DNA from 3 places in the Chryseomicrobium aureum genome. Region 1 is predicted to be linked to each of the others. Evidence: a T-box and tRNA genes for the amino acid it is inferred to sense, from the RefSeq annotation. Region 1 holds a T-box; the other regions hold tRNA genes.
The links. The T-box of region 1 lies ahead of ACF3OH_RS08090 (valine--tRNA ligase). A T-box ahead of a tRNA ligase gene usually reads a tRNA of that ligase, here a tRNA-Val.

Region 1 (6,477 bases):
TCTTCATTACAAGGAGTGAATGCCATGCAACCGACTTTTAAACGTCACCGCAAACTGCGTACATCTGCAGCCATGCGTGCATTAGTAAAAGAAACGTATCTTCATAAAGAAGACTTAATTTATCCTTTATTCGTCGCTGAGGGCGAAAATCGCAAAACCGAAGTGTCATCGATGCCAGGTGTTTTCCAATTTTCTTTAGACCGTCTAGGCGAAGAACTCGATGAAATCGTAGAACTTGGTATTCAGTCCATCATCTTATTCGGCCTTCCTGCTGAGAAAGATGAAATGGGAACAGGTGCCTATCACAATCACGGAATCATCCAAGAAGCGACGCGCTTTGTAAAAGAACGCCACCCACAATTACTTGTCATCGCGGATACGTGTTTATGTGAATACACGAGCCACGGTCATTGTGGAGTCGTCGATGAATCGGAACGTATCGTCAATGATGCGTCGTTAAATCTACTCGCGAAGACGGCTGTCAGCCAAGCGGAAGCCGGAGCTGACATTATTGCACCTTCGAACATGATGGACGGGTTTGTCGCTGTGATTCGTAAAGCACTTGACGATGCAGGATTCGAAGACATTCCCATCATGTCGTATGCTGTAAAATATGCATCAGGATACTATGGACCGTTCCGCGAAGCAGCAGATGGTGCACCAAAGTTTGGTGACCGTAAAACGTATCAAATGGATTATGCGAATCGTTTAGAAGCGCTTCGTGAAGCACAGTCCGATGTGGAAGAAGGCGCAGACTTCCTAATTGTGAAGCCTGCACTGAGCTATTTAGATATAATTCGTGATGTCCGCAATGCACATGACCTGCCAATTGTTGCGTACAACGTAAGTGGCGAGTATGCGATGGTCAAGGCAGCAGCAATCAACGGATGGATTGATGAAAAGTCTGTCGTGCTTGAAACGATGACAGGAATGAAACGCGCAGGTGCAGATCTTATTCTGACGTACCACGCGAAAGACGTAGCAAAATGGCTGGAGGAGAAGTAAATGGCAAAAACCTATACAAAATCTCAGCACGCATTTGAAGAAGCAAAAGATTTGATGCCAGGGGGCGTAAACAGCCCTGTTCGTGCGTTTAAATCGGTCAATATGGACCCGATCTTTATGGAAAAAGGAAAAGGCGCGATCGTGACGGATATCGATGGCAATGACTACATCGATTATGTATTATCATGGGGTCCACTGATTCTAGGTCATACAAATGAAAAAGTTGTGGCTGAAATTCAACGTGTTGCTGAACTTGGTTCAAGCTTTGGTGCATCGACGCTGATTGAAAACGAGATGGCGAAACTTGTGATGGATCGTGTACCGTCAATCGAAATGATTCGCATGGTGTCGTCTGGAACAGAAGCAACAATGTCAGCTCTTCGTTTAGCTCGAGGGTTCACTGGCCGCAACAAGATTTTAAAATTCGAAGGTAGCTACCACGGACATGGCGATAGCTTATTGATCAAGGCTGGTTCCGGTGTTGCGACTCTTGGACTTCCCGATTCACCGGGAGTGCCAGAATCTGTTGCAAAAAACACGTCAACAGTGCCATTCAACGATTTAGAGGCTGTAAAAGAAGCGTTTAAACATTTTGGTGACGATATCGCTGCCGTTATCACAGAACCGGTTGCAGGGAACATGGGTGTCGTTCCACCACAACCTGGATTTTTAGAAGGCTTGCGTGCCATCACAGAAGAAAATGGCGCATTGTTGATTTTTGATGAAGTCATGACTGGCTTCCGTGTAGATTACGGTTGTGCACAGGGCTACTACGGGTTAAAACCTGATATCACGTGTCTAGGAAAAGTAATCGGAGGCGGCCTTCCAGTAGGCGCATTCGGTGGACGTCGTGACATTATGGAACAAATCGCTCCAGCAGGTTCTGTCTACCAAGCAGGTACTCTTTCAGGAAATCCACTTGCGATGGCAGCTGGTTATGCGACATTGTCTCAGCTGACTCCAGACAGCTATACGTATTTCCAAAAGCTTGGGGACCGTTTAGAGCAAGGATTCCGCGCAGTAGCAACGGAATTTGATATTCCGCACACGGTGAACCGTGCAGGCTCGATGATCGGATTCTTCTTCACAAACGAAGACGTGACGAACTACGACAAAGCAAAAACGTCAGACTTAGGCTTGTTTGCAGATGTATACCGTTTGATGGCGGAGCAAGGTGTCTACTTGCCACCTTCTCAGTTCGAAGGATTGTTCCTCTCAACTGCGCACACGGAAGAGCATATCGATAAAACGATTGACGCATTCCGCGAAACATTCAAACAATTGAAATCATAAATTTTTGACCCCTGGGGTTGTCTCACTTGTGAAGTTAACTAGTCACGAGACAATCCCAGGGGTTTTAAATTTCCATTTCGCTGCATAGGATACGGCAGGGAGGGGAATAATGGACAAAACTTGGTCAGAACACGAAACATTTGGGCTCGCCGATTCACTCTTGACGGCACCCGTGCGATTCCTTACAATAAGGACATATACAATAAATGCATCGAACGGGAAGAGTAATGATTTCCTTGATCTGTAGAGAGAAGGCCATTTGGTGAAAGGTCTTCGGTCAAGCGTCATGAAGGTAGCCCAGGAGCAGCTGTCGTGAACTTACAGTAGTGACAGCCGGTGAAGAGCCGTTAGTGAATGAAGTGCATGCTTCGGCATGAAGTAAAGGTGGTACCGCGACTATACCCTCGTCCTTTTTCCTAAGGACGGGGGTTTTTTGTATTCTCCGACCGCTTCATTCACACAAACCAAAAGGAGTGACGTACATGACAAACGAAATCGAAATGCCGACAAAGTACGATCCGCAATCGATCGAACAAGGCCGCTATGACTGGTGGTTGAAAGGGAAATACTTCGAAGCACATCCAGAGAGAGATAAAGAGCCCTACACAATCGTGATTCCACCGCCAAACGTAACAGGGAAGCTACACCTTGGACACGCTTGGGATACGACGCTACAAGATATCATCATTCGTATGAAACGTATGCAAGGCTATGATGCATTATGGCTTCCTGGAATGGACCATGCGGGTATCGCGACACAAGCTAAAGTTGAAGAAAAACTTCGCGCGGAAGGCAAGACACGTTATGACCTTGGTCGCGAGGCATTTGTCGAAGAAACTTGGAAGTGGAAAGAAGAATACGCAGGTCACATACGCTCACAATGGTCGAAGCTTGGTCTCGGTCTCGATTACTCACGTGAACGTTTCACACTTGATGAAGGCCTATCTCACGCAGTACGCGAAGTATTCGTAAAGCTATACGAAAAAGACTTGATCTACCGCGGTGAGTACATCATCAACTGGGACCCAGCGACGAAAACGGCATTATCGGATATCGAAGTTATTCATAAAGAAATAGAGGGTGCCTTCTATCATATGCATTACCCGCTAACAGATGGAACTGGTTCGATCGATGTTGCAACGACGCGTCCTGAGACGATGCTTGGGGATACTGCGGTCGCAGTTCACCCAGAAGATGAGCGCTACAAGCATTTGATTGGCAAAACTGTAACACTGCCAATCGTTGGACGTGAAATCCCGATTGTGGCAGATGACTACGTAGACATGGAATTCGGAAGCGGTGCTGTAAAAATCACACCTGCACACGACCCAAATGACTTCGAAATCGGTAACCGCCACAACTTGGAGCGCGTTCTAGTCATGAACGAAGATGGATCTATGAACGGCAATGCTGGTAAATACGAAGGCTTGGACCGTTTCGAATGCCGTAAGCAAATCGTCAAAGATCTACAAGAGATGGATGTTCTTTTCAACATCGAAACGCACGTTCACTCCGTTGGTCATTCGGAGCGAAGTGGGGCAGTTGTTGAGCCTTACCTATCTACACAATGGTTCGTTCGCATGAAGCCACTAGCGCAACAAGCCATGGACATTCAAGATACAGACGGCAAAGTGAACTTTGTTCCGGACCGTTTCGAAAACACGTACATGCGCTGGATGGAAAACCTCCACGACTGGTGTATTTCTCGTCAACTCTGGTGGGGCCATCGCATTCCAGCTTGGTACCACAACGAGACAGGTGAAGTTTTCGTAGGACACGAAGCGCCTGCAGACCTTGAAAACTGGCGCCAAGAAGACGATGTACTCGACACGTGGTTCTCCTCTGCACTATGGCCGTTTTCAACGATGGGCTGGCCGGATTCCGACAACGAAGAGTTCAAGAAGTATTACCCGACGAACACATTAGTTACAGGCTATGACATCATCGCCTTTTGGGTATCGCGTATGATTTTCCAAGGTGTAGAATTTACAGGCACACGCCCATTCCAAGACGTATTGATTCACGGTCTTGTACGTGACGCGGAAGGCCGCAAGATGTCGAAGTCTCTTGGTAACGGCGTTGACCCGATGGATGTCATCGAACAGTACGGTGCGGATGCACTTCGCTACTTCTTATCAACAGGTTCATCACCAGGACAAGACCTTCGCTACTCAACGGAGAAAGTAGAAGCCGTATGGAACTTTGCGAACAAGATTTGGAATGCTTCTCGTTTCGCCCTCATGAACATGGATGGCATGAAATATGAAGAAATCGATTTAACGGGTGAAAAATCAGTTGCAGATGCATGGATTTTGACGCGTTTGAACGAGACAATCGAAACCGTAACACGCTTGTCTGATCGCTATGAGTTCGGGGAAGTGGGCCGTGCCCTCTACAACTTCATCTGGGATGACTTCTGTGATTGGTACATTGAGATGGCGAAACTGCCACTGTACGGTGAAGACGAAGCAGCGAAGAAGATGACGCGTTCAGTCCTTGCGTACGTACTCGACCAAACAATGCGCTTGTTGCACCCATTCATGCCTTTCATCACGGAAGAAATCTGGCAGAACTTGCCGCACAAAGGCGAGTCCATCGTTACAGCAAGCTGGCCAACAGTACGTGACGACTTGAACTTCCCAGAGCAAGCAGAAGAAATGAAACTTCTTTCGGAAATCATTCGTTCGGTTCGTACAATCCGTGCAGAGGTGCAGACACCAATGAGCAAAAAAGTACCGCTGATCCTATCTGCGAAAGATGAAAAAGCACTGGCGACTCTAGAAAACAACGCTGCCTACATCGAGAAATTCTGTAACCCAGAAACACTTGAAATCGGCTTACGTCTAGATGCACCAGAAAAAGCAATGTCTGCTGTTGTTACAGGAGCTGAACTGTTCTTACCACTACAAGGGTTGATCGATATCGACGCTGAACTTGCGCGACTTGAAAAAGAACTTGCGAAGTGGGAAAAAGAAGTGAAACTCGTTCAGGGCAAACTTTCAAACGAACGCTTTGTTTCAAAAGCACCAGAAGCTGTTGTAGCAGAAGAACGTGCTAAAGAAGCGGACTACCTCGAAAAACGCGACACAGTCATCAAGCGTTTAGAAGAATTGAAGAATCTATAATTTGATATGAACCCCTGGGGTTGCCTCTTACCAAGTAAACTTGGCAAGTGAGACAAATCCAGGGGTGTTTTTTATTTCGTTTTTTTGATTTTTTTCTTTTCTAGGTACCTGTCCTTTTCTAGGTACCTGTCCCAAAAACAATTCTGACATTCATGACTATTCACTAGATATACATTCTGAGGTCGCATTCTTATGTTAATTACTGACTATTTATAAATTGTGTTGGAATTGTGCGGGTACCAGGTACCTTTTGGGAACTGTTGGTAATCGTTGAATGAATAGTGAAGGGAACCTTTCAAATGAAGTTGAGTGGAATGGAGGGGTTGACTCCAGTGGGATTCCAGTCTGCCGTGAGATCCCGCAGGAGCCTGCGACGAGGAAGCTCACGCAGCGCCCGCGGAAAGCAGCCCCGCAGTGGAACTCAACGTTTCAAAGTCGGAGTTTCTAGAGTGGCGTTCTGCACATCTAAAGTGTGACATTTCGTGTCTCAAATTGTTATACTAAATCTGATAAGAATTCACCCACCAAGAGGAGACCAAATGCATGTACACTAACTTACAAGAATGCCTAGAGTTCGTATTCTCCATTCGCACGAGCACTTACAAACGCACACCCCTAGAGATGATCGAGGATATCTTAAACGACCTCGGAAATCCACACCATACATTTAAAACCATTCACTTTGCCGGCTCGAACGGAAAAGGTTCTACATTAAACGCAGTTGACTCAATTTTAAAAGAAGCTGACCTACAAGTGGGCGTGTTCACGTCACCACACATTCACCGCGTCAATGAGCGTATTCGTATTAACGAAGTGCAGATTCCTGATGACAAATTACTCGACTACTTGAACCAAGTACTATCAATTGTCGAAACAAAATACGATGGCAAATATCCGACATTCTTCGGCATTATCACAATCGTTGCGTACATGCACTTTGCGGAACAGCAAGTAGACGTTGCACTGATTGAGACAGGAATTGGTGGTTTACGTGACTCAACAAACGTTATCACACCGCTCATCTCCGTTATCACAACAGTTTCATATGACCACA
Region 2 (6,477 bases), 1.0 Mb from region 1:
GGGCGGTGTGTACAAGGCCCGGGAACGTATTCACCGTGGCATGCTGATCCACGATTACTAGCGATTCCAGCTTCATGTAGGCGAGTTGCAGCCTACAATCCGAACTGAGAATGGTTTTATGGGATTGGCTCCCCCTCGCGGGTTCGCAGCCCTTTGTACCATCCATTGTAGCACGTGTGTAGCCCAGGTCATAAGGGGCATGATGATTTGACGTCATCCCCACCTTCCTCCGGTTTGTCACCGGCAGTCACCTTAGAGTGCCCAACTGAATGCTGGCAACTAAGATCAAGGGTTGCGCTCGTTGCGGGACTTAACCCAACATCTCACGACACGAGCTGACGACAACCATGCACCACCTGTCACCGCCGTCCCCGAAGGGAAGGCCTAGTCTCCTAGGCGGTCGGCGGGATGTCAAGACCTGGTAAGGTTCTTCGCGTTGCTTCGAATTAAACCACATGCTCCACCGCTTGTGCGGGCCCCCGTCAATTCCTTTGAGTTTCAGTCTTGCGACCGTACTCCCCAGGCGGAGTGCTTAATGCGTTAGCTGCAGCACTAAGGGGCGGAAACCCCCTAACACTTAGCACTCATCGTTTACGGCGTGGACTACCAGGGTATCTAATCCTGTTTGCTCCCCACGCTTTCGCGCCTCAGCGTCAGTTACAGACCAGAAAGCCGCCTTCGCCACTGGTGTTCCTCCAAATCTCTACGCATTTCACCGCTACACTTGGAATTCCGCTTTCCTCTTCTGCACTCAAGTCCCCCAGTTTCCAATGACCCTCCACGGTTGAGCCGTGGGCTTTCACATCAGACTTAAGGGACCGCCTGCGCGCGCTTTACGCCCAATGATTCCGGACAACGCTTGCCACCTACGTATTACCGCGGCTGCTGGCACGTAGTTAGCCGTGGCTTTCTAATGAGGTACCGTCAAGGTACCGGCAGTTACTCCGGTACTTGTTCTTCCCTCACAACAGAGTTTTACGATCCGAGAACCTTCTTCACTCACGCGGCGTTGCTCCATCAGACTTTCGTCCATTGTGGAAGATTCCCTACTGCTGCCTCCCGTAGGAGTCTGGGCCGTGTCTCAGTCCCAGTGTGGCCGATCACCCTCTCAGGTCGGCTACGCATCGTCGCCTTGGTGGGCCGTTACCCCACCAACTAGCTAATGCGCCGCGGGCCCATCCTGTAGTGACAGCCGAGGCCGCCTTTCAACACCGGACCATGTGGTCTGGTGGATTATTCGGTATTAGCCCCGGTTTCCCGGAGTTATCCCAATCTACAGGGCAGGTTGCCCACGTGTTACTCACCCGTCCGCCGCTGAATCTGGAGGAGCAAGCTCCTCCTTCATCCGCTCGACTTGCATGTATTAGGCACGCCGCCAGCGTTCGTCCTGAGCCAGGATCAAACTCTCCATAAAAGAGAACTTAATGTAAGCTCATTTTGTTGCTGGCATCATAATGATGTCCATTTTTGAACGTCCATCACAACCGTTTATAGGAAGCGACTTGATTCGTGTTTGCGTCACGCACACCCAACGGGGGTCGGGGCGGTGACGCTCTATCTTGACGTCTTGCATGTTCAGTTTTCAATGTTCAATGGTGGAGCCTAGCGGGATCGAACCGCTGACCTCCTGCGTGCAAGGCAGGCGCTCTCCCAGCTGAGCTAAGGCCCCAAAAGGGTATTAAATTAAAAATGGTCGAGAAGACAGGATTCGAACCTGCGACCCCTTGGTCCCAAACCAAGTGCTCTACCAAGCTGAGCTACTTCTCGTATTATGGCGCGCCCGGCAGGAGTCGAACCCACAACCTTCTGATCCGTAGTCAGACGCTCTATCCAATTGAGCTACGGGCGCATTACTATAAGTGGTGCCGAGGACCGGAATCGAACCGGTACGGTAGTCACCTACCGCAGGATTTTAAGTCCTGTGCGTCTGCCAGTTCCGCCACCCCGGCAAGGGTGTTGTAAGGCAAAAAAAAATAAATGGAGCGGAAGACGAGGTTCGAACTCGCGACCCCCACCTTGGCAAGGTGGTGTTCTACCACTGAACTACTTCCGCATTGTATAGATGTCATATGAAAATGGTGCGGGTGAAGGGAGTCGAACCCCCACGCCTTGCGGCGCTAGATCCTAAGTCTAGTGCGTCTGCCAGTTCCGCCACACCCGCATGTTCATATAAAATGGTGAGCCATGAAGGACTCGAACCTTCGACCCTCTGATTAAAAGTCAGATGCTCTACCAACTGAGCTAATGGCTCTCTTGAAGTGGTGCCGGCGAAAGGACTTGAACCCTCAACCTACTGATTACAAGTCAGTTGCTCTACCAGTTGAGCTACACCGGCACGGTGTTGAATCTAGTTACATAGCCCAGAAACCCACTCCGGAATCTGTCGCACCCAATAAGATGAAACATCTTCTTGTGCACGCCTGATTTCCTCGGACTTTCTACCTCAGGCTATTTCACTTTTTAAATAAATGGTGGAGGATGACGGGATCGAACCGCCGACCCCCTGCTTGTAAGGCAGGTGCTCTCCCAGCTGAGCTAATCCTCCATTGCCTAGCGACGTCCTACTCTCACAGGGGGAGACCCCCAACTACCATCGGCGCTGAAGAGCTTAACTTCCGTGTTCGGTATGGGAACGGGTGTGACCTCTTCGCCGTCATCACTAGACTGGCTATTCATTTGTTGAAAGACAAGCTTTATTATATCAAACCCACCCGGTATTACAAGTGTTTTCTCAATAAAATTTGTTCTTTCAAAACTGGATAGAATGACAATTGATTGTGTTCAGATATGGAATCGAATCCACATCTAAATGTTGTCGAGTTCCGTGACCTAGAAACACGCTCCCAGACCGGCCGCACCCGATAAGACGAAGACCGTCTTCTCGTGCACGTCCGATCTACTCGGAGTTTCTTGCGCAGGTCACTTCACATCTCGTTTTTTGGTTAAGTCCTCGATCGATTAGTATTCGTCAGCTCCACACGTCGCCGTGCTTCCACCCCGAACCTATCTACCTCATCGTCTTTGAGGGATCTTACTTACTTGCGTAATGGGAAATCTCATCTTGAGGGGGGCTTCATGCTTAGATGCTTTCAGCACTTATCCCGTCCACACATAGCTACCCAGCGATGCCTTTGGCAAGACAACTGGTACACCAGCGGTGTGTCCATCCCGGTCCTCTCGTACTAAGGACAGCTCCTCTCAAATTTCCTACGCCCACGACGGATAGGGACCGAACTGTCTCACGACGTTCTGAACCCAGCTCGCGTACCGCTTTAATGGGCGAACAGCCCAACCCTTGGGACCGACTACAGCCCCAGGATGCGATGAGCCGACATCGAGGTGCCAAACCTCCCCGTCGATGTGGACTCTTGGGGGAGATAAGCCTGTTATCCCCGGGGTAGCTTTTATCCGTTGAGCGATGGCCCTTCCATGCGGAACCACCGGATCACTAAGCCCGTCTTTCGACCCTGCTCGACTTGTAGGTCTCGCAGTCAAGCTCCCTTCTGCCTTTACACTCTTCGAATGATTTCCAACCATTCTGAGGGAACCTTTGGGCGCCTCCGTTACACTTTAGGAGGCGACCGCCCCAGTCAAACTGTCCGCCTGACACTGTCTCCTGCCCGGGTCACGGGCATGGGTTAGAACTTCAATACAACCAGGGTAGTATCCCACCGACGCCTCCTCCGAAGCTGGCGCTCCGGGCTCTTAGGCTCCTACCTATCCTGTACAAGTTGCACCAAAGTTCAATATCAGGCTACAGTAAAGCTCCACGGGGTCTTTCCGTCCTGTCGCGGGTAACCTGCATCTTCACAGGTACTATAATTTCACCGAGTCTCTCGTTGAGACAGTGCCCAGATCGTTACGCCTTTCGTGCGGGTCGGAACTTACCCGACAAGGAATTTCGCTACCTTAGGACCGTTATAGTTACGGCCGCCGTTTACTGGGGCTTCAATTCGCACCTTCGCTTGCGCTAAGCACTCCTCTTAACCTTCCAGCACCGGGCAGGCGTCAGCCCCTATACGTCACCTTACGGTTTTGCAGAGACCTGTGTTTTTGCTAAACAGTCGCCTGGGCCTATTCACTGCGGCTCTCTCGGGCTTTCACCCTGTCAGAGCACCCCTTCTCCCGAAGTTACGGGGTCATTTTGCCGAGTTCCTTAACGAGAGTTCACTCGCTCACCTTAGGATTCTCTCCTCGACCACCTGTGTCGGTTTGCGGTACGGGCACCTCCCGCCTCGCTAGAGGCTTTTCTTGGCAGCGTGAAATCAGAAACTTCGGACTATGTCCTCCTCATCACAGCCTGGTGTTATAGATGCGGGATTTGCCTCACATCACACCTCACTGCTTGAACGTGCACATCCAACGGCACGCTTCCCTATCCTACTGCGTCCCCCCATCACTCAAATGGCGGGGAGGTGGTACAGGAATATCAACCTGTTGTCCATCGTCTACGCCTATCGGCCTCGACTTAGGTCCCGACTGACCCTGAGCGGACGAGCCTTCCTCAGGAAACCTTGGTCATACGGTGGATGGGATTCTCACCCATCTTTCGCTACTCATACCGGCATTCTCACTTCTAAGCGCTCCACCTGTCCTTCCGGTCAGACTTCGACGCCCTTAGAACGCTCTCCTACCACGCATACCCTAGGTATGCATCCACAGCTTCGGTGAACCGTTTAGCCCCGATACATTTTCGGCGCAGCGTCACTCGACCAGTGAGCTATTACGCACTCTTTAAATGATGGCTGCTTCTAAGCCAACATCCTGGTTGTCTAAGCAACGCCACATCCTTTTCCACTTAACGGTTACTTGGGGACCTTAGCTGGTGGTCTGGGCTGTTTCCCTCTTGACTACGGATCTTATCACTCGCAGTCTGACTCCCAGATACAAATCATCGGCATTCGGAGTTTGTCTGAATTCGGTAACCCGGGATGGGCCCCTAGTCCAAACAGTGCTCTACCTCCGAGATTCTTCATCTGAGGCTAGCCCTAAAGCTATTTCGGAGAGAACCAGCTATCTCCAGGTTCGATTGGAATTTCTCCGCTACCCACACCTCATCCCCGCACTTTTCAACGTGCGTGGGTTCGGACCTCCAGTGAGTGTTACCTCACCTTCATCCTGGACATGGGTAGATCACCTGGTTTCGGGTCTACGACCCCATACTCATTCGCCCTGTTCAGACTCGCTTTCGCTGCGGCTCCGTCTCCTCGACTTAACCTTGCATGGAATCGTAACTCGCCGGTTCATTCTACAAAAGGCACGCTATCACCCATTAACGGGCTCTAACTACTTGTAGGCACACGGTTTCAGGATCTCTTTCACTCCCCTTCCGGGGTGCTTTTCACCTTTCCCTCACGGTACTGGTTCACTATCGGTCACTAGGGAGTATTTAGCCTTGGGAGATGGTCCTCCCGGATTCCGACGGAATTTCACGTGTTCCGCCGTACTCAGGATCCACTCTGGAGGGCAATGGGTTTGGACTACAGGACTCTTACCTCGTGTCGTGGGCCTTTCCAGACCGCTTCGTCTACCCCTTGCCTTTGTAACTCCGTATAGAGTGTCCTACAACCCCAAGAGGCAAGCCTCTTGGTTTGGGCTCTTCCCGTTTCGCTCGCCGCTACTCAGGGAATCGATTTTTCTTTCTCTTCCTCCAGGTACTTAGATGTTTCAGTTCCCTGGGTCTGCCTCCGACCAGCTATGTATTCACTGGAAGGTAACACGCCATTACGCGTGCTGGGTTTCCCCATTCGGAAATCTCCGGATCAAAGCTCACTTACAGCTCCCCGAAGCATATCGGTGTTAGTGCCGTCCTTCATAGGCTCCTAGTGCCAAGGCATCCACCGTGCGCCCTTCCTAACTTAACCTAAGTTAGTGCTCTCCATTAAAGAAGAGACTTCAGGTCACACGTCAATTGCTTGACGTTGTGTTTTGTTACAATCAATGTCGTTCTATCCAGTTTTCAAAGAACAGGTTGTTGAATGTATGAACATTCAAAACTGAACTGCAAGACGTCAAGTCAGACCAAAGGGTCTGTTCCGAAATAATCCTTAGAAAGGAGGTGATCCAGCCGCACCTTCCGATACGGCTACCTTGTTACGACTTCACCCCAATCATCTGTCCCACCTTCGGCGGCTGGCCCCATAAAGGTTACCCCACCGACTTCGGGTGTTACAAACTCTCGTGGTGTGACGGGCGGTGTGTACAAGGCCCGGGAACGTATTCACCGTGGCATGCTGATCCACGATTACTAGCGATTCCAGCTTCATGTAGGCGAGTTGCAGCCTACAATCCGAACTGAGAATGGTTTTATGGGATTGGCTCCCCCTCGCGGGTTCGCAGCCCTTTGTACCATCCATTGTAGCACGTGTGTAGCCCAGGTCATAAGGGGCATGATGATTTGACGTCATCCCCACCTTCCTCCGGTTTGTCACCGGCAGTCACCTTAGAGTGCCCAACTGAATGCTGGCAACTAAGATC
Region 3 (6,477 bases), 1.2 Mb from region 1:
ACAGGCGTCCCAACTCCCGGTGTATAGAGTGGGTCAAGTCCGTCTAAATCTAGAGACAAGTGGACGCCATCCACTTCACGGTCACGTAGGTACCACATCGCTTGGTTCATCACTTCTGTCATCCCTAATTTATCGATTTCGTGCATCGTAAATACTTTCATACCTTTTTCTTTGATCAAGTCACGCTCACCTGGGTCAACTGAACGTGCACCGATGATGACGATGTTTTCTGGTTTCACTTTTGGCGCGTATCCATGAATGTTGACAAGTTTGTCATGACCAAGGCCCATACTTACAGCAAGTGGCATCCCGTGAATGTTCCCTGACGGCGAAGTCTCTTCTGTATTCATGTCGGCGTGCGCATCGTACCAGATCACACCTAGGTTCTCGTAATTCTTTGCAAGACCTGCAAGCGTCCCAATGGCAATACTGTGGTCGCCACCAAGAACTAATGGGAATCGGTTGTTGCTTAGAACTTCACTCACTTTGTCAGCAAGCTTTGTGCTTGTTTCAATGACTTCTGGTAAGTTGCGAAGCTTTGTATTTGTATCATGGCCAGCGTTTGTCTGATCAATCGAAATATCGCCTTCATCTCGTACGTCATGCCCAAGAGCTTCTAGACGTTGAATCGCTCCAGCATATCGCATTGCGCTTGGTCCCATGTCGACACCGCGACGATTTTGACCAAAATCCATAGGTACTCCAATTACGGACATCTCTAATTTATTCATGATTTTATGCCTCCTCAATTCGTTATGTCTATTGTAACTGCTTACATAACGATGGCTCAACCGCGCAAAATCACGTATATTTATTCATCTTCTCAAGTAATCTCTTCTTTGCTTCCGGCCATTCAGCATCAATCATGGAATACAAATAAGTGTCCCGAGGTTTTCCGGTACTCCGTATCTTTTCATTGCGAAGAAAACCCTCTTTTACGAATCCAATTCGTTCAATTGCTCTTTGTGATGCTTCGTTTTCAGCATCCGTTCGAATTTGTACGCGCATGAGTCCGAGCTCCTCGAATGCATACTGTAGAAGAAGATACTTACACGTCGTATTGACATGCGTGCGTTGATAAGGCTTTGCGTAAATCGTCGCCCCTATCTCTGCTGCTTTATGTTTGAGGTCTATATCATACAGACGTGTAGTACCAATCACCTTTTTTGCCCTTTCATCTATCACTGCAAACACCAAGACATCCTTCTCAGTTTCCATACGATCAATCGCATAGTTAAGCCACCCCTGTAATTGCTCTTTACGCTCCACTTTGGTGAGCATGTGTACATACACTTCCGGCTCAAATGTCTCCCATAAGGCGTCGCCATCTTTTTTGGTTAAAGGACGAAGGGTTACCCCATTTAGTGTTTTTTGCATTCCGATTCCCCCTTTTTTATATAGAAAAAAAACACCCACTTCTTTAAAAAAGAAATGAGTGCTTGTTATGGAGCCTAGCGGGATCGAACCGCTGACCTCCTGCGTGCAAGGCAGGCGCTCTCCCAGCTGAGCTAAGGCCCCAGAATGGCTGGGGTACTAGGATTCGAACCTAGGCATGACGGAATCAAAATCCGTTGCCTTACCGCTTGGCTATACCCCAATGCGTTGTATAAATAAATGGTGGAGGGGGACGGATTCGAACCGCCGAACCCGAAGGAGCGGATTTACAGTCCGCCGCGTTTAGCCACTTCGCTACCCCTCCAGAGGTCTATATGGTGGAGGATGACGGGATCGAACCGCCGACCCCCTGCTTGTAAGGCAGGTGCTCTCCCAGCTGAGCTAATCCTCCAGTATGTCGCTGTTTCACAGGACAAGAATTATTGTAGCATGTTGAAAAAGGTCGTGCAAGGGTTTTAAGAAATAGTTTTCTACATTTTACAATGTTTTATACAGTATTAAATTATCTAGTACACATTTCCTAATATTTCCGTTAAACTATAATTAACAGAATTTTAAATATATTTTAATAGGAGGAATTTATGGAGAAGTTTCACGAACAGCTTCATGGTTTAGGAAAGAGAATTGAACAACTTAAAGATTCTATTTCTACAGAGGAAGCAACTAAGACTGCTATTATAATGCCTTTCTTTCAAATGCTTGGATATGATGTCTTTAATCCTTTAGAGTTTAGTCCTGAATTTATAGCTGATGTAGGAATCAAAAAGGGAGAGAAAGTTGATTACGCGATTCTCAATGAAGGTAAACCAGTAATACTAATCGAATGTAAAAGCATAAATGCTCCACTCACAAAACATGATTCTCAACTTTTTCGATATTTTGGAACCACTACTGCCAAATTCTCTATTTTAACAAATGGAATCGAATATAAGTTTTTTACAGATTTAGTTGAACCAAATAAAATGGATACTTCTCCATTCTTCACTTTTAACATTCTTGATTTGAAAGAACCTCACCTTCAAGAGATTGCTAAGTTTCGAAAAGATGCATTTGACGTAGATAATATCACCAGCACTGCATCAGAATTAAAATACTTGAATGCTTTAAAGACATATTTAAATACACAGTTTAATTTGCCGTCTGATCCTTTTGTGAAATTCTTAGTAAATGAAATCTATGATGGAGTTAAAACCAAAAGTACTTTAGAAAAGTTTACACCTATTATTCAAAAAGGATTAAAACAAATTATTAATGAAATGGTAAGTCAAAAGCTTAACGCTGCGTTAAAGTCTACTGGAGATAAAATCGAAGAACAGTTTGTAACAGAAGTTGCTATAACTACTGCGGATGGTAAAGAGACAATCGTTACAACAAACGAGGAGCTAGAAGCATATTCAGTGGTCAGAGTGGCTCTAAAAGAGTTTGTTGATCCTGAAAGAATTTACTATAGAGATAACAAATCTTATTTTAATATTTTGTTAGATGATAATATTAGAAAATGGTTAATGCGGATTTATTTCGAAAAAAATAGAAACTATATTGTATTAAATGATGGCACTGGTGATGCTGCTAAAACAATAATAGAATTTAACAGACCTATTGATTTGTTCGATCACAAAGAAAGCTTTAATAAAGTTCTTACTACTTTTCTATAAACAAAAACGACTATCCATAATCAAATCGGATAGTCGTTTCTTTAAGCTTCCAGCCGGGATCGAACCGACGACCTCATCCTTACCATGGATGCGCTCTACCTACTGAGCTATGGAAGCAAAATGGCTCCGAAGGCAGGACTCGAACCTGCGACCTGCCGGTTAACAGCCGGATGCTCTACCAACTGAGCTACTTCGGAACAGTACTTTTCTATTATATCAATTAGGTGGGGCAGGTCAACGGAAAGTTCATGAAAAAAGTCAGATCCATCTTACGGTGCTTGTTCTAAAGATCAAAGTAAGATGGCATCAGTATGACGGAGGGTTCTTGAGAGAGCCAGATCCATCTTATGAAGTTTACTCTAAAGATCAAAATAAGATGGCATCGGTATAGCGCAATGTATTTCAAAAAGCCAGATCCATCTTACGATGCTTGTTCTAAAGATCAAAGTAAGAACGAAGAGGATAGGTGGAGGTGTTTCTTAGCTGTCAATCCCTCCATCCAGGCCGCCATTTCCTGGGTGAGTTTCCCCGAGCCTCCCCACGTAAGCTGAAAGAAGAGCACTTTCATCTTCGTTGCCGGGTCTCGGGAAAACTCAGATGGCCCGGGAAATGACGACCTGGACTCCGGGATTGATTGCCACTGAGAAGTTATCACTCTCAAATTCTTATTTAAACTTTGTAGACTGGCGTTCGACCACTGACAGATCAGTACTTACTAGAAAGGCATTTGGACATCTAACGTCTTCCTAGAAACGCATTCTGTTATCAGGCTCTTGCCAGAAAGAGCTCTTTGACATTTCAGGTCTTACTAGTAAGGGTTTTGTGGCTGAGCGAGCATTCTGGAGCAAGTAATGTGTTTTCTAAGGCAAGTAACTTGATTTCTACAACAAGTGACCTATTTTCTGCAGCAAGTAAACCGATTTCTACACCCGAAGTCGTTTTATGGAAACTATTTTAGATGTAGAGTTAGTTGGATGCAGTCGTTCCTACAAGAAGGTCTTGTCTTGGACGGATGGGTCGTACTGGAGAGGGTCGGCGCCGGAAAAGATTATGTCTACTTTTTCGCACACAAAAAAGGCCACCCCTGACGGGATGACCTTCTTCTCTTGTTGCCCAGCGACGTCCTACTCTCACAGGGGGAGACCCCCAACTACCATCGGCGCTGAAGAGCTTAACTTCCGTGTTCGGTATGGGAACGGGTGTGACCTCTTCGCCATCATCACTAGACCTTGAGCCTGTTCGCTCAAAACTGGATAGAACTCCATTGATTTTTTTGGTTAAGTCCTCGATCGATTAGTATTCGTCAGCTCCACACGTCGCCGTGCTTCCACCCCGAACCTATCTACCTCATCGTCTTTGAGGGATCTTACTTACTTGCGTAATGGGAAATCTCATCTTGAGGGGGGCTTCATGCTTAGATGCTTTCAGCACTTATCCCGTCCACACATAGCTACCCAGCGATGCCTTTGGCAAGACAACTGGTACACCAGCGGTGTGTCCATCCCGGTCCTCTCGTACTAAGGACAGCTCCTCTCAAATTTCCTACGCCCACGACGGATAGGGACCGAACTGTCTCACGACGTTCTGAACCCAGCTCGCGTACCGCTTTAATGGGCGAACAGCCCAACCCTTGGGACCGACTACAGCCCCAGGATGCGATGAGCCGACATCGAGGTGCCAAACCTCCCCGTCGATGTGGACTCTTGGGGGAGATAAGCCTGTTATCCCCGGGGTAGCTTTTATCCGTTGAGCGATGGCCCTTCCATGCGGAACCACCGGATCACTAAGCCCGTCTTTCGACCCTGCTCGACTTGTAGGTCTCGCAGTCAAGCTCCCTTCTGCCTTTACACTCTTCGAATGATTTCCAACCATTCTGAGGGAACCTTTGGGCGCCTCCGTTACACTTTAGGAGGCGACCGCCCCAGTCAAACTGTCCGCCTGACACTGTCTCCTGCCCGGGTCACGGGCATGGGTTAGAACTTCAATACAACCAGGGTAGTATCCCACCGACGCCTCCTCCGAAGCTGGCGCTCCGGGCTCTTAGGCTCCTACCTATCCTGTACAAGTTGCACCAAAGTTCAATATCAGGCTACAGTAAAGCTCCACGGGGTCTTTCCGTCCTGTCGCGGGTAACCTGCATCTTCACAGGTACTATAATTTCACCGAGTCTCTCGTTGAGACAGTGCCCAGATCGTTACGCCTTTCGTGCGGGTCGGAACTTACCCGACAAGGAATTTCGCTACCTTAGGACCGTTATAGTTACGGCCGCCGTTTACTGGGGCTTCAATTCGCACCTTCGCTTGCGCTAAGCACTCCTCTTAACCTTCCAGCACCGGGCAGGCGTCAGCCCCTATACGTCACCTTACGGTTTTGCAGAGACCTGTGTTTTTGCTAAACAGTCGCCTGGGCCTATTCACTGCGGCTCTCTCGGGCTTTCACCCTGTCAGAGCACCCCTTCTCCCGAAGTTACGGGGTCATTTTGCCGAGTTCCTTAACGAGAGTTCACTCGCTCACCTTAGGATTCTCTCCTCGACCACCTGTGTCGGTTTGCGGTACGGGCACCTCCCGCCTCGCTAGAGGCTTTTCTTGGCAGCGTGAAATCAGAAACTTCGGACTATGTCCTCCTCATCACAGCCTGGTGTTATAGATGCGGGATTTGCCTCACATCACACCTCACTGCTTGAACGTGCACATCCAACGGCACGCTTCCCTATCCTACTGCGTCCCCCCATCACTCAAATGGCGGGGAGGTGGTACAGGAATATCAACCTGTTGTCCATCGTCTACGCCTATCGGCCTCGACTTAGGTCCCGACTGACCCTGAGCGGACGAGCCTTCCTCAGGAAACCTTGGTCATACGGTGGATGGGATTCTCACCCATCTTTCGCTACTCATACCGGCATTCTCACTTCTAAGCGCTCCACCTGTCCTTCCGGTCAGACTTCGACGCCCTTAGAACGCTCTCCTACCACGCATACCCTAGGTATGCATCCACAGCTTCGGTGAACCGTTTAGCCCCGATACATTTTCGGCGCAGCGTCACTCGACCAGTGAGCTATTACGCACTCTTTAAATGATGGCTGCTTCTAAGCCAACATCCTGGTTGTCTAAGCAACGCCACATCCTTTTCCACTTAACGGTTACTTGGGGACCTTAGCTGGTGGTCTGGGCTGTTTCCCTCTTGACTACGGATCTTATCACTCGCAGTCTGACTCCCAGATACAAATCATCGGCATTCGGAGTTTGTCTGAATTCGGTAACCCGGGATGGGCCCCTAGTCCAAACAGTGCTCTACCTCCGAGATTCTTCATCTGAGGCTAGCCCTAAAGCTATTTCGGAGAGAACCAGCTATCTCCAGGTTCGATTGGAATTTCTCCGCTACCCACACCTCATCCCCGCACTTTTCAACGTGCGTGGGTTCGGACCT

Region 2: it has a tRNA-Val gene. The T-box ahead of ACF3OH_RS08090 (valine--tRNA ligase) is inferred to sense a tRNA for this amino acid. The anticodon was not compared.
Region 3: it has a tRNA-Val gene. The T-box ahead of ACF3OH_RS08090 (valine--tRNA ligase) is inferred to sense a tRNA for this amino acid. The anticodon was not compared.

The regions. Positions count from the first base shown of each region.
Region 1 covers NZ_CP171117.1:1,534,893-1,541,369, reverse strand. The annotation lists gene ACF3OH_RS08105 (uroporphyrinogen-III synthase) at 1-19, shown strand, start outside; gene hemB (porphobilinogen synthase) at 25-1,005, shown strand; gene hemL (glutamate-1-semialdehyde 2,1-aminomutase) at 1,006-2,298, shown strand; T-box leader at 2,501-2,713, shown strand; gene ACF3OH_RS08090 (valine--tRNA ligase) at 2,781-5,423, shown strand; gene ACF3OH_RS08085 (bifunctional folylpolyglutamate synthase/dihydrofolate synthase) at 5,967-6,477, shown strand, end outside.
Region 2 covers NZ_CP171117.1:2,554,819-2,561,295, forward strand. The annotation lists rRNA gene ACF3OH_RS13390 (16S ribosomal RNA) at 1-1,414, opposite strand, end outside; tRNA gene ACF3OH_RS13395 (tRNA-Ala) at 1,594-1,669, opposite strand; tRNA gene ACF3OH_RS13400 (tRNA-Pro) at 1,691-1,767, opposite strand; tRNA gene ACF3OH_RS13405 (tRNA-Arg) at 1,773-1,849, opposite strand; tRNA gene ACF3OH_RS13410 (tRNA-Leu) at 1,861-1,949, opposite strand; tRNA gene ACF3OH_RS13415 (tRNA-Gly) at 1,979-2,053, opposite strand; tRNA gene ACF3OH_RS13420 (tRNA-Leu) at 2,077-2,161, opposite strand; tRNA gene ACF3OH_RS13425 (tRNA-Lys) at 2,176-2,251, opposite strand; tRNA gene ACF3OH_RS13430 (tRNA-Thr) at 2,260-2,335, opposite strand; tRNA gene ACF3OH_RS13435 (tRNA-Val) at 2,470-2,545, opposite strand; rRNA gene rrf (5S ribosomal RNA) at 2,549-2,664, opposite strand; rRNA gene ACF3OH_RS13445 (23S ribosomal RNA) at 2,939-5,864, opposite strand; rRNA gene ACF3OH_RS13450 (16S ribosomal RNA) at 6,052-6,477, opposite strand, start outside.
Region 3 covers NZ_CP171117.1:294,901-301,377, reverse strand. The annotation lists gene rocF (arginase) at 1-731, opposite strand, end outside; gene ACF3OH_RS01710 (GNAT family N-acetyltransferase) at 802-1,377, opposite strand; tRNA gene ACF3OH_RS01705 (tRNA-Ala) at 1,446-1,518, opposite strand; tRNA gene ACF3OH_RS01700 (tRNA-Gln) at 1,523-1,597, opposite strand; tRNA gene ACF3OH_RS01695 (tRNA-Tyr) at 1,616-1,699, opposite strand; tRNA gene ACF3OH_RS01690 (tRNA-Val) at 1,711-1,786, opposite strand; gene ACF3OH_RS01685 (type I restriction endonuclease) at 1,977-3,050, shown strand; tRNA gene ACF3OH_RS01680 (tRNA-Thr) at 3,095-3,167, opposite strand; tRNA gene ACF3OH_RS01675 (tRNA-Asn) at 3,172-3,247, opposite strand; rRNA gene rrf (5S ribosomal RNA) at 4,162-4,277, opposite strand; rRNA gene ACF3OH_RS01665 (23S ribosomal RNA) at 4,324-6,477, opposite strand, start outside.